Regions from separate parts of the Bacillus sp. DU-106 genome, predicted to be linked through region 1. Evidence: riboswitches for the same ligand, from Rfam matches in the RefSeq annotation. Region 1 holds a riboswitch; each other region holds the start of a gene.
The links. Region 1 has a riboswitch for S-adenosylmethionine ahead of C3Y97_RS15615 (M20 family metallopeptidase). Riboswitches for the same ligand answer to the same signal wherever they lie in the genome.
Positions count from the first base shown of each region.

Region 2: it holds a riboswitch for S-adenosylmethionine, as region 1 does, so the genes downstream of both, mtnK (S-methyl-5-thioribose kinase) here and C3Y97_RS15615 (M20 family metallopeptidase) in region 1, are expected to answer to the same signal.
Region 3: it holds a riboswitch for S-adenosylmethionine, as region 1 does, so the genes downstream of both, C3Y97_RS01840 (methionine ABC transporter ATP-binding protein) here and C3Y97_RS15615 (M20 family metallopeptidase) in region 1, are expected to answer to the same signal.

Region 1 is NZ_CP026607.1:3,061,157-3,065,740, reverse strand. Features, by position in the region: gene C3Y97_RS15620 (AAA domain-containing protein) at 1-1,977, shown strand, start outside; SAM riboswitch class I at 2,054-2,155, shown strand; gene C3Y97_RS15615 (M20 family metallopeptidase) at 2,244-3,449, shown strand; gene C3Y97_RS15610 (Lrp/AsnC family transcriptional regulator) at 3,617-4,057, opposite strand; gene C3Y97_RS15605 (SDR family oxidoreductase) at 4,227-4,584, shown strand, end outside.
Region 2 is NZ_CP026607.1:4,040,806-4,045,389, forward strand. Features, by position in the region: gene C3Y97_RS20370 (3-hydroxybutyrate dehydrogenase) at 104-880, shown strand; gene C3Y97_RS20375 (YvrJ family protein) at 910-1,071, opposite strand; gene mtnA (S-methyl-5-thioribose-1-phosphate isomerase) at 1,139-2,200, opposite strand; gene mtnK (S-methyl-5-thioribose kinase) at 2,197-3,378, opposite strand; SAM riboswitch class I at 3,469-3,610, opposite strand; gene C3Y97_RS20390 (carbon-nitrogen family hydrolase) at 3,682-4,545, opposite strand; gene C3Y97_RS20395 (pyridoxal phosphate-dependent aminotransferase) at 4,560-4,584, shown strand, end outside.
Region 3 is NZ_CP026607.1:333,032-337,615, forward strand. Features, by position in the region: partial or broken gene C3Y97_RS01835 (cysteine hydrolase family protein) at 131-696, opposite strand; SAM riboswitch class I at 939-1,045, shown strand; gene C3Y97_RS01840 (methionine ABC transporter ATP-binding protein) at 1,169-2,188, shown strand; gene C3Y97_RS01845 (methionine ABC transporter permease) at 2,178-2,843, shown strand; gene C3Y97_RS01850 (MetQ/NlpA family ABC transporter substrate-binding protein) at 2,865-3,719, shown strand; gene C3Y97_RS01855 (HXXEE domain-containing protein) at 3,880-4,347, opposite strand; gene C3Y97_RS01860 (DUF3926 domain-containing protein) at 4,409-4,584, opposite strand, start outside.

The DNA of each region.
Region 1 (4,584 bases):
ATAAGAGAAGCGGTTTTATACAGTGAACCGTGGCAACTTTTAGAGCAACTGCAAGAGCGATTGAAAGAAGCACGTAAAGACAAGCTAAAACGTAATCGTATAAAGCGTCTTGTTGATGGGACGAGCAGTCCGAAACATATTGAGAAGATGAAAAATCCGAAAAATGAACTGGCATATCGCGCGTTTTACAATCCGACAACGTACGTATGGGGACCACCTGGAACAGGGAAGTCTTACAATTTATCACGTATTATTTCGGCTCATTATCAAAAAGGAAAATCGGTACTTGTGTTAGCTCATAGTAACGCGGCAGTAGACGTATTAATGAGTGAAGTAACGAAGCAAATTGAAAAGAAAAAGAAATGGACGCCTGGCGAAATTGTTCGTTACGGTTATAGTCAGCATGAACATATACGAAATCATGAAACGTTACTTGCATCTAAGTTAGTTGAAACGACGAACGGATCATGGGGTGAGGAAAGACTCTACTTAGAAGAGACACGCCAAGATCTTCGTGAAAAAATCTTATCGTATAAAGCAACATCTGCTGATAAGAAGCGTATACAAGAGATTGAAAGTGATCTTCGAAAGCAAAAGGCTAAAATTAAAGAAGTAGAAAAAGAATATATTGAAAATGCGAAAGTAATCGGCGCAACTTTATCGAAATGTGCCATTGATGCGCTAATTTATGAGCGTACATTTGATTTAGTTGTCGTAGATGAGGTGAGTATGGCGTTCGTTCCGCAAATTGCATTAGCTGCTTCACTTGGGAAACGTATCGTCGTTTGCGGTGACTTTTTACAGTTACCTCCAATTGCGATGGCAAATCATGAACTTGTTCGCAAATGGCTTGGGGAAGATATGTTTTACCACGCTGGGATTGTTGAGTCTGTTAATAAATCAGAAGCACACCCAAACCTATTTATGTTGCAGGAACAAAGACGTATGCATGCGGATATATCGAAGTTTACGAATTCGTTTATTTATAAAAATAGAGTATACGATCATCCGTCTGTTTCAGAGCGTAAAGAACTTGCGCAATTGCAACCGTTCGCAAATGAAGCGAGTGTTTTATTTGATACGAGCCAAATGGGAGCTTTTTCGTTAAAAGATGCTGCTTCTGGTTCACGTTTTAACATTATGTCTGGTTTAGTAGCGATGCAAATGATGTTAATCGGATTGTTAGACGGTATTCAATCAATTGGTGTTGTGACACCTTACAGGGCGCAGTCACGCTTTTTATCGACGTGTATTAGAGAAATGTTGCAGAGAACGAAATATCAACACATACCAGTTTTAGCGGCTACAGTTCATAAGTTCCAAGGTTCTGAAAGAGATATGATGATCTTTGATACGGTTGACAGTTATCCACAAGAACGACCTGGCGTACTATTCTTTGACCATAAAAACCATCGCCTCGTCAATGTAGCAGTGACAAGAGCGAGAGGGAAGTTCATTCAATTATCAGATTGCCATTATATGCGTAAAAATCTTTCTAGAAAACAAGCGTTATCGCAATTAACAGCTCATATAGAACGTCATGGAGATGTGTGTGATCGCACGACATCAAGACAATTGTGGGAACGGAAAATTTCGAAACGTTTACGCTGGTTTATGGAAATGAATCTTGAAGAGCCGAAAGGGCTATTAAAAGATATTTTAGCCGCAAAACGAAAAATTATTATTTCACTTCCAAGTACAAAACAAGTAGATAAACGAGTATGGCAAGCGTTCATGCGTACAAATGCACAAATAATAGTTTATAGTGATGGACCAGTTCCACTGAAAAATGTAAAGTTACAAAGACAAAATAAAGCATTCCCGTTTATCGTAATTGATGATGAAATCTTCTGGGCAGGCGCACCGCTCACATCTCAAATGATATTTGAAGGTAGCACGGAATTTCCGTACGTATGTGCAAGACTGCAAGCACCAGAAACAATTGGTGTATTAAAAGGATTTTTAGATATTCGGTAAATTCGGATAGGAATTCCTTGACTTTTACTTGGAATGAACTTAGAATAAAAAATAATTTAATATAATTTTATGAAAATTCTTATCACGAGAGGTGGAGGGACTGGCCCTATGATACCTCGGCAGCGGATTCGTTATGAATACTGTGCCAATTCCAGCAAGGTAACTTGAAAGATAAGAAAGAAGCTCATTTTGACTGTATATACAGAAGCCTCTTTCTATCTTTTAGAAAGAGGCTTTTTTACGTGAAAATAAAAGGAGGAAGAACAATGGGAGCGACAGGAGTAACGTCACAAAGAAAAACAATTGAAGAGAGTATCGAAAGAAATAAGGAAAAGTACATAGAAACAAGTCATGATATTCATGCGAATCCAGAGATTGGTAACCAAGAGTTTTATGCATCTAGAACGTTAAGTTTATTGCTAGGCAGTGCAGGATTTCAGTTGCAGCACAATATAGCTGGACATGAAACGGGATTTATCGCGCGAAAAAGCTCTGGAAAACAAGGACCAGCAATCGCATTTTTAGCGGAGTACGACGCTTTACCAGGACTAGGCCATGCGTGTGGTCACAATTTAATCGGCACAATTAGTGTTGCAGCAGCAATCGCATTATCAGAAACGCTTGAAGAAATTGGCGGGGAAGTTGTTGTGTTTGGTACACCAGCAGAAGAAGGCGGGCCAAATGGTAGCGCGAAATCAAGTTATGTAAAGGCAGGTTTATTTAAAGACATTGATGCGGCGCTTATGATTCATCCGAGCGGAAAGACAGCGACAACGAGTCCTTCACTAGCAGTCGATCCACTTGATTTTCATTTTTACGGAAAAACAGCTCACGCTGCAGCTTCGCCAGAAGAAGGGATTAACGCATTAGATGCGGTTATTCAGCTCTATAACGGTATTAACGCACTTCGCCAACAACTTCCGTCAGATGTAAGAATTCATGGTGTTATTACAGAGGGCGGAAAAGCACCTAACATTATTCCGGACTACGCTGCAGCAAGATTCTTCATCCGCGCAGCAACGAGAAAAAGATGTGCGGAAGTAACAGAAAAAGTAAGAAATATCGCACAGGGAGCAGCGTTAGCAACAGGCACAAAAGTGAAAATCCATCAATTCCAAAATGAAATCGATGAACTACTCGTAACAAAAACATATAACGACGTCGTAGCAGAAGAACTAGAATTATTAGGCGAAGACGTAAACCGTAAAGAAAGAGTGGGTATTGGTTCAACCGACGCAGGAAACGTAAGTCAAGTTGTACCGACAATTCATCCGTACATTAAAATCGGACCAGATGATTTAATTGCACATACGAATGAATTTAGAGAAGCAGCACGTTCAGAACTTGGAGATAAAGCATTAATTACATCGGCAAAAGCATTAGCAAATACGGCGTATCGATTAATTACGGAAGAAGGGTTGTTAGAGAAGGTCAAGGAGGAGTTTAGAGAGGCGCAGAGGAATCAAGGGTAAGGGGATTAAGGTGCTTTTTTCGAATAGCAATCTAATTAATAAGTAGAGATATAAAAAAGAACATTGAAAATCAATGTTCTTTTTTTTGTTACTAATCATTGATTTTGTTGGTTTTTCTCAAGAAAGAGAAAATTTTACTGTTAGTGAGGATAATACGTATCCCTTTATTAGAATGACAATTTCTCCTCGAACTCACTCTTTAAAACAATTAAAGGAGATGATAATCCGAATTGCATTAACGAGTCTAAAAACGCAGCGAGGGAATCCATCGAATCGCTCATGACCTTCATCATATAATTAAATTCCCCACTAATTCGATATAAATCTGTTACTTCAGGAGCGGCATTACAAAATTGAATAAAATCAGAGCATTGGCTCGTTTTAAACATGATGAATGCTTGAATGTTTTTATTAATTTTGGAAGGCTCAAATTTCGTTCGATAAGCCGCTATAACTCCTTGATCTTCAAGCTTGTTAATACGTTCTTTTACAGCAGGTTGCGTCATGGATATAATTCGTCCTATTTCTGAAACAGAAATTCTCGCATTTTCATACAACAAGTTCATAATTTTATGATCGATTTCATCCAGTTTTACGGCGTTTTGCATTGTGTAGCCTCCTTATTTTTGTTTTCTAAAGTAAATTACGAATTATAACTATAATATCATAAGCGAATGGACTAAATTACCTATAAATCTATATTTAAAATGATTGGTGTTTACATGAAAATATAAGTATAGGTTTTTATCAAACGGAAATTTAGGAAGGATGGAAAAAATGAAGAATCTTGATGGAAAAGTAGCGTTAGTAACAGGAGCGAGTCGTGGAATTGGCCGTGCGATTGCGATGAGATTGGCGAAAGATGGAGCATTAGTTGCGATTCACTACGGCCGAAATAAAACAGCTGCAGATGAAACGATTAGTGAGATTGAATCTAATGGAGGAAAAGCGTTCTTAATTGAAGCTGAACTTAATTCAATTGATGGTGTCAAAAAGCTAGTAAAACAGTTAAAGAATGAATTACAAATAAAAGTTGGTACATCAGAGATTGATATTTTAGTAAACAATGCAGGGATAGGTACACAAGGAACGATTGAAAATACGACAGAAGAAGTTTTTGATGAAATTATGTCTG
Region 2 (4,584 bases), 980 kb from region 1:
CAAGATAGCTAACGATATTTTTCTAAATGTTTGCAGGAATTTCATTATAGCTTCTCTAAATAGAGCACTATGAAAACTTTATTATGAAGGGATGTTTTTCATCATGGTTACAAATCGAGTTGTCTTTTTAACAGGTGCTGCAAGTGGCATTGGTTATGAAATGGGAAAGGCTTTTGCAAAAGAAGGTGCAAAAGTTGTGATTACCGATCGGCTTGAAGAACGTGCAAAAGAAGCTGCTGAACAATTACAAAATGAAGGTTTTCAAGCTATCGGTTTAAAATGTGACGTTACATCTGAAGAGGAAATTACAGCAGCAATTTCTCAAACAGTTGATCATTTCGGTTCATTACATATATTAATTAACAACGCAGGAATGCAACACGTTTCACCCATTGAAGACTTTCCAACTGAAAAGTTCGAGCTACTAATTCAAATTATGCAAATTGCTCCGTTTATTGCAATTAAGCATGCCTTTCCGATTATGAAACAACAAAAATATGGTCGTATTATTAATGTCGCTTCTATTAACGGCCTTGTCGGGTTTGCTGGAAAAGCTGCCTACAATAGTGCAAAACATGGCGTAATTGGATTAACAAAAGTTGCCGCTTTAGAAGGTGCTACGCATGGTATTACTGTTAATGCCCTTTGCCCTGGTTATGTTGATACCCCCCTTGTACGTAATCAACTACAAGACTTAGCTACTACACGAAATGTACCACTTGAAAATGTTTTAGAAGATGTTATTTATCCACTCGTTCCACAAAAGCGCTTATTACAAGTACAAGAAATTGCAGATTATGCGATGTTTTTAGCGAGTGAAAAAGCTAAAGGTATAACTGGTCAAGCTGTCGTTATCGATGGTGGTTATACCGCTCAATAAAAATAAAGTTTGCTCAATAAGAGCAAACTTTATTTTTTATCCCGAGGATCTTCGTACTTTAGTAATTGCCGCGGGAGCTTCTCAATTGCAACAATTACCCCCTCTAATTTACTTTCAATACGGTGGAGTAAATATAATGTTACAACAATCGGAAACCCTACATTACCTATCATCTTGATCCACTCTTCCACCCTCTTCCCCTCCTTTCATTATATAAGTAAGAGAAAACACTGCATTTAGGCATAAAAAAACAAGCTATTATGTATTAGCTTGTTTTTCAAATAATGATGCAATTTCTCGTTTATAATCCCCGCGTATAATACCTTTCTCAGTAATAATTCCTGTAATTAATTCATTCGGCGTTATGTCAAATGCTGGATTATAAACATCCGTTCCAATTGGTGCTACTTGTTTTCCAAAGATTTTCGTAACTTCTGTTTCATCTCTTTCTTCAATAATAATTTCGGCTCCAGTTTCTTTCGTAACATCAAATGTTGACAGTGGCGCAGCAACGTAAAATGGGATATTAAAGTACTTTGCTAAAATAGCTAAATTCATTGTCCCTATTTTATTGGCTGTATCTCCATTTGCGACAATTCGATCCGCCCCCACAATAATTGCGTTTATTTCTTTCGTTTGAATAGCATGAGCTGCAGTATTATCTGTTATAAGGGTCACATCAATATTTGCTTGCTTCAATTCCCACGTCGTTAAGCGACCACCTTGTAAAACTGGTCTCGTTTCACACGCATATGCATGTAAACGCACACCTTTCTCTTTTCCAATATAAAAGGGAGCTAATGCAGTTCCATATCTGGCAGTTGCGATACTTCCAGCGTTACAGATTGTTAAAATATTATCGCCATCTTTAAAACATGTTAACGCATATTCCCCAATATTTCGACACACCTCTTCATCTTCCTGTTGAATGCGAAGCGCTTCTTCTTCTAATATTTTTTGTGCTTCTTTTATTGTAGTAATCTCTCGAATAGATTCTCTCATACGATCAATTGCCCAAAATAAATTTACTGCCGTTGGGCGTGATGTCCCTAAATAGTTACAGTCTCTATTAAACTTCTTTTGAAATTCTTCGATATGTAAAGTATTATATTTTTTCGCTGCAAGCGCCAAGCCAAATGCAGCTACAATTCCAATTGCAGGCGCTCCGCGTACTTCTAACATTATGATACTTTTCCAAACCTCTTCAATAGTCGTTAATGTTTTGTATTCTGTGCTATGTGGCAATTTCGTTTGATTTAATACCGCAATTGCATCCCCTTTCCAACTTACAGATCTCGGAACAGTAACGATTGTACTCATGCTTTTACACCCCTTGAAACTGTCTGTTGAAATAATGTTCGAAACAGTTGAATATCAGCACTTTTAGATTCATATTTTATTAGTTCTTTTCCTAAGGATAGCGCTTGTTTCTTAGCTTGAATTCTTGTTTCTTTATTTTCTATTTCATCTAAATCTGCTACATGAGCTAAACCAATTGTTCTACGAATTAGTTCACATCCGGCAAATCCAACAGCATCAGTAAAGATATTTTGCAAAATAATTGGTAACCATTGTTTTTCTTTCGTATATGCTTCTACACCTTCTCCAATCCATAACTTTGTAAAAGTCTCTACAAAATAACTCCACGTCTTTTCTATATGGAAAAATAGTACACTTCTCTTTTCTTCTTCTCTAGATAACGCATTTAATAATAGATTTGCAATAAATTGACCTATGTCAAACCCAAATGGGCCATATGCCGCAAATTCTGGATCAATCACTTTCGTTTCAGAAGGTGACGAAAAAATACTACCAGTATGTAAATCACCATGAATAAGAGTTTCTTTTCTTGTTAAGAACTTATATTTATATTGTGCTACTTTTAGTTTTAAAGTTTTATCACTCCAAAGTTCATCAACCACGAGCTGTAAATCTCGCTCATAATCATTTGTATCATAATGCCCAAAAGGATCTGTAAACACTAAATCCTCTGTAATTTTACAAAGGTCCGGATTTACAAAGGTACCTTCTAGTACCCTTTTCTCTTTTGACTGTAAACCAAAATCTGAAGTGTAAAATAAAACATGTGCTAGAAAACGACCAATATGCTGGGATAAAAGCGGATATTCTTCTCCGTCTATTAATCCTTTTCTTGTAATTGTTAGTCTTGATAAGTCTTCTATTACCGTTATCGCTAACTCTTCGTCATGACTGTACACTACTGGAACATAATCCGGTACATACTGCGCAAAAATTTGTAATGCCTTGCTTTCAATCGTTGCTCTTTTTATAGACAATGGCCAGCTTTCACCAACTACTTTCGCATAAGGCAGTGCTTGTTTTATTATAATGGATTTCTCTCCATCATCTAATTTAAACACGTAATTTAAGTTTCCATCTCCAATTTCATGACAAATGACATTTGCCTTCTCTTCAAAATAGCCATGATCTTTCGCATATTGTACAGCTGTTATTTCTGTTAATGAATAATATCCCATCTTCTTCTCCCCCTTTTTAAATTCAGAGGTTTTTCTAACATAGAAAAACCTCTTTCCACTAAGAAAGAGGTTTGAAGTTTATCTTCTCCCCTCTTATCTGCCAGAAAGTTTTACTTTCTGCTGGAATTAGCACCGTGCCTTTTGGCGTAATAAACGCCCCATTTCACAATGGTATTACGGTCGGTTGCTGGGCTTCATCGGGCCAAATCCCTCCACCTGCTCTTGATAAGAGTTGTATAATTTTTTGAATTTTTAACTTTATGTTGAAGACTATACCAAGAATAAAAATCACTTGTCAACATTTTATTTGTATAATTCTGGACGGCGATCCGCAAAAACTGGAATTCCTTTACGTACTTCTTTAATTTTCTCGAATTCAAGCTCTCCAAATAAAATTGATTCCTCTTCATTCGCCTCTACTACAACTTCACCCCAAGGATCCACAATTAAAGAATGACCTGCAAACACATTATTCGGATCCTTCCCTGCTCTATTACACGCAACAACATAACACTGATTTTCAACTGCTCTTGCTTGCAATAGCAAACGCCAATGTGCTAAACGAACTAATGGCCATTCAGCTACAACAAATAATACTTTTGCCCCTTTAGCAGTATGAACACGCATCCACTCTGGAAAACGAATATCATAACAAATTGTTCCAGCGCATTCAACATCATCTAGCTTAAATTCGCCCGTACCATTACCAGCTATTAAATATTTATGTTCATCCATAAGCTGAAATAAATGTACTTTACTATATTCGTTGACTAACTGTCCTTCATTATTTACAACATACATCGTATTTGTAACGCCTTGCTCTGTTTGCTTTGCTATGGACCCACCAACAATATGTACATCATATCGCTTCGCCCATTCTATTAACTTTTCTTTCGTTTCCACTCCATCCCTATCTGCAATTTCAGAAAGTCTCGTTAAATCATATCCTGTTGTCCATAGTTCTGGTAAGACGATAACATCTGGCCTTTCCTTCATAGCTTCACTTATTTTATTTTTAGCATTCTCAATATTTTTTTCTACATCTCCAAAAACAATATCCATTTGAATACATGCGACTTTCATTTTTTCAGCCCCATTCTTATTTTTCTCTTTACAAAATACTGGAAAGATTATATCATTTGTCACTAGAATTGTAACAACTTTCAAAAGAGGTGGAAAGTATGAAATTATTTCAACCTTCTGAGA
Region 3 (4,584 bases), 2.7 Mb from region 1:
ACAGAAATAAAATGATGAGAAAAGTTGACTTATTAGTCATATTTTTTAGTATTCATTTTGAGAATTTCCTGTATAATACAATTTGAAAGAAAATCTATGGTTCGACAAGGAACACTCCTTTCGGTTTTGCTCACTGAAAGGAGTGTTTTTTTATGTAGCTAAAAATTCTTGCGTGCTTATTACATTTGCATATACGCCATTTAAACTAGCTAAAATTGTATTGTGAATGTAAACAGCTGGTATAGTAGCGTTCTTAAAAGACAGGTCTTTTGTAGCACAAGCATCATGTATAACGGTACATTGAAAGCCAAAATCGAATGCAGCCCTTACTGTAGCATCGATACACATATGAGTCATCATCCCACATACAACGACATGTTCAATATTTAAACGTTTTAATTGCTCTAGAAGATTAGTTTCTCGGAAGCTATTTGGATAATGTTTGACTATAACTGTTTCTTCTCTAAGTGGACGTACGCTTTCGTGAATATGTACACCTTCTGTATTAGGTAGGAAAAAAGTAGCGTCATCTTTTATAGCTACGTGTTGGATATGAAAAATAGGTTCGCTGTTTGTTCTAAAGTGTTGTAATAACTGATTAGCATATTCGCTTGCTTCTACTGGATTACGCAATTCCATCTTTCCATTTGGAAAATAATCGTTTTGAATATCGATGAGTAAAAGAGCTGTTTTCATATATTTATCTTCCTCCGAGTTTCATATTCAAATAAATTTATTCAATTCGTAGAGAAGATTCTCCTGTTTAAAAATATGAGGAAGAAGAATTTTAAATAACCTTGAAAGTTACTATTTTCTCATGAATTTTCATCTGAAAATTTTAATAAAGGAATAATTAATATTTTTCTAAAAAATGTATTGACTCTTATTATTCTGAGTTCTATAATGAGAATTAATTAAACGACAATTAAATCGATACATTCTTATCCAGAGAGGTGGAGGGACTGGCCCTACGATACCTCAGCAACGGGTTTTTTTAATACCGTGCTAACTCCAGCAAGCCATATAAAGGCTTGGAAGATGAGAAGATGTGAACGAGTACATATAAGTGCTCTCCTTCTTATCTTTATGGTTGATAAGAAGGAGAGCACTTTTTATTTTACCTCGAAAGCTCTGCTTCAAGTTTTTACAGCATATAGGAGGGGAAAAAATGATTTCTTTTAACAATGTAAGTAAAGTGTATGAATCAGCTGGGCAATCTGTTCATGCGGTGGAGGATGTAACATTATCAGTTGAGAAAGGCGAAATTTTTGGCATTATTGGTTTTAGTGGCGCTGGAAAGAGTACGTTATTACGCTTAGTAAATATGTTAGAGAGACCGACGGCAGGAACGATTTCAATAGATGATAAAGATATTACATCATTATCGACGAAAGAATTACGTAAACTGAGACAAAGAATCGGAATGATTTTCCAAAGTTTTAATTTATTTAATTCAAGAACAGTATTTGGAAATATTGCTTATCCATTAAAGTTAGCGAAAGTACCAAAGAATGAGATAAAAGAAAGAGTAAATGAACTGCTGAAGTTTGTAGGGTTAGAAGATAAAGCAAACTATTACCCAGAGCAGCTATCAGGTGGACAAAAGCAGCGTGTGGGCATTGCTAGAGCACTTGCGACATCGCCAGATATTCTTATATGTGATGAGGCAACATCAGCCTTAGATCCAGAAACAACGACAGAAATTCTAAACTTATTAAAGAAAGTAAATAGAGAATACAATTTAACAATTCTTCTTATTACACATGAAATGCATGTTGTGAAAGAAATTTGTCACCGTGTAGCTGTAATGGAGAAGGGAAAAGTTATTGAAGAAGGAAAACTGTTTGATGTTTTCACGCAACCAAAAACAAAGACGACTCAAAACTTTGTACGTTCTGTCATTAATGATCATTTACCGGAAAGTGTTCTAGCGAAAATTCAAAATGGTGGTCAAATTTATCGTCTAACATTTACTGGTGAGGAGACAGGACAGCCGGTACTATCATATATCGCAAAAAACTATAACGTCGATGTAAATGTACTGTACGGAAATATTATTGAACTTCAAAATGTGCTATTTGGAAATCTTCTTGTAGAGTTGCAAGGGGAGCAGAGGGAAATTCAAAAAGCATTACAACATCTAAGACTGCAAGTGCAGCTGAAGGAGGTAGAAGCTCATGCGAGTTGATTGGAGTATATTTTGGCCGCGCATACTAGATGCGACGGGGGATACCCTCTTAATGGTAATTGTAACCCTTATATTTGCTACAATTCTTGGTATACCGCTAGGTTTACTTTTATATGTAACGAGAAAAGGAAACTTTTTAGAAAATAAATGGGTCTTTTCTATTCTTAACATCATAATTAATACAATTCGTCCGGTACCATTCATTATCTTTTTAGTAGCGTTAAGTCCACTAACGAGAAGTGTTATCGGAACGACGATTGGAACAGCAGCAGCAATTTTCCCGATGACGTTAGTCGCATCAATTGGTATTGCTAGAATGGTTGAAACAAACCTTGTTTCCGTTCCGAAAGGAGTAATTGAAGCAGCGCAAGCAATGGGCGCCTCGCCAATTAGAATTGTTTTTGAAATCCTTGTACCAGAAGCGTTAGTACCATTAATCTTAGGTGTCACATTTATGACAGTTGGTTTAATTGAATTTTCTGCAGTTGCTGGGCTTGTCGGTGGTGGCGGTCTTGGTGATTTAGCAATGACATATGGTTATCAACGTTTTGATACATCAGTTATGTTCGTAACGGTCGTGTTACTTATTATTCTCGTACAGATAGCTCAAAATTTAGGGAATTACTTTGCGAAAGTCTTGTTACGCAGATCATAAAAAGGAAGAGAGGAAAAGAGAATGAAGAAAATTTTAGCATTTGCATTATCAGCGATTGTAGGAGTCTCAGCATTAAGCGGCTGCTCAAGTGGAGACACGGGTGCAGGAGCGAAAGAAAAAGTAGTTCGCGTCGGTGTAACTGGAACGGATGGAGACGCTTGGGAAATTTTGAAGAAAAAAGCTGAAAAAGAAGGGATTAAGATTAAACTGGTGGAGTTCTCTGATTATACAACTCCAAATAAAGCTTTAGCTGATGGAGATATTGAATTAAACTCATTTCAGCATATTGCTTTCTTAGAGCAATTTAAAAAGGAACATAAGTTAGATATTACAGCTGTTGGTACAACACAAATTGCACCAATGGGTTTATACTCTGAAAAATATAAGAAATCAAATGAAATCCCAGATGGTTCAGAAATTGCAATTCCAAACGATCCAACGAACCAAGCACGTGCATTAAAACTTCTTGATGCAGCTGGATTATTAAAGCTGAAAAAGGATTTTGGTCTATTTGGAGATCCAAGTGGTATTGCTGAAAATCCGAAGAAATTAAAAATTACACCGGTTATCGCACAGCAAACACCTCGTGTGTTAAAAGATGTAGCGGCATCAGTTATTAATAACGGTGTTGCTGGTCAAGCTGGATTAGATCCAGCGAAGGATCCTATTTTCTTAGAAGATCCAAAGAATGAAAATGCGAAGCCTTATATTAATATTTTCGCAGCTCGTACGAAAGATAAAGATGATCCAACACTGAAAAAAGTAATTGAATTATACCATTCAAAAGAAGTAACAGATGCAATTAAGAAAGAAACAAATGATGGTTCAATTTCAGTAGATCTTTCACTTGAGGAGCTTGAAAAAATCGTAAAATAATGATTGGGTTTAATGGACTAACAGAAGGAACCCCTCCGCTGTTAGTTCGTTCAACATATAAACTTAACAAACCCTAATTCTGTACCTTCCAATTTTGTATAACGTAGAATCCAATGTTTGTTAAGTAGAGTAATGGACCAGGAGTTTTCCTGGTCTTTTTTTATGAATGAAAATAGCTAGCGAACAGTAAGGTAATCCAAATTATAATGGGATAAGAAAATAAGCTGAAAAGGAGTGTAATTACGAATTGCTTTTGATGAATTAAGTGTTTTTTGGATAAAAAAAAGAAAATAGAAAAGAGAGTAATGAAAAATGCTGATATTACGCCGGGGTTATAGGAGCGATAAATGAAAAACAAAATAATATGTTGAACAGAGTTAAAGAAGATGGCCCCTTGTATAAAAATAATCCAGCATATAGAAGACAAGAAGTTAAGTTGATATAGAAAGACGATAAGTAATACAAAGATTGTTAATACGGAAATGGCAATGAAAAATTGTTGGCTAGTTATAAGACGGATTGAAAATTGATTAGCAAGATATTGTGGCATTTGGAAAGCTTCTTCAAGGTTATGAATGAAAAATGATAAGGGAATGATCCAGAGTATAGTAGTGGAATGCTTTTTCATCAACTTACATCACTCCAATAAAGTATAGAAAGCCTAAAAAAGGCCCTCTATACAGAGATAGTTATTCAATTATGATATTTTTTAAATTAACTTCATGATGATCTCGTTCTTTCGGATAAGCAGTTAGCTCCTCTTGCAAAATATTTAATATTTGCTTAGCTGATTGCTGGATTGGATTAGGTAGCTCATCTAATATATGCATCCCGACTTTTACTTTTGTACGAATTACCCTTCGTA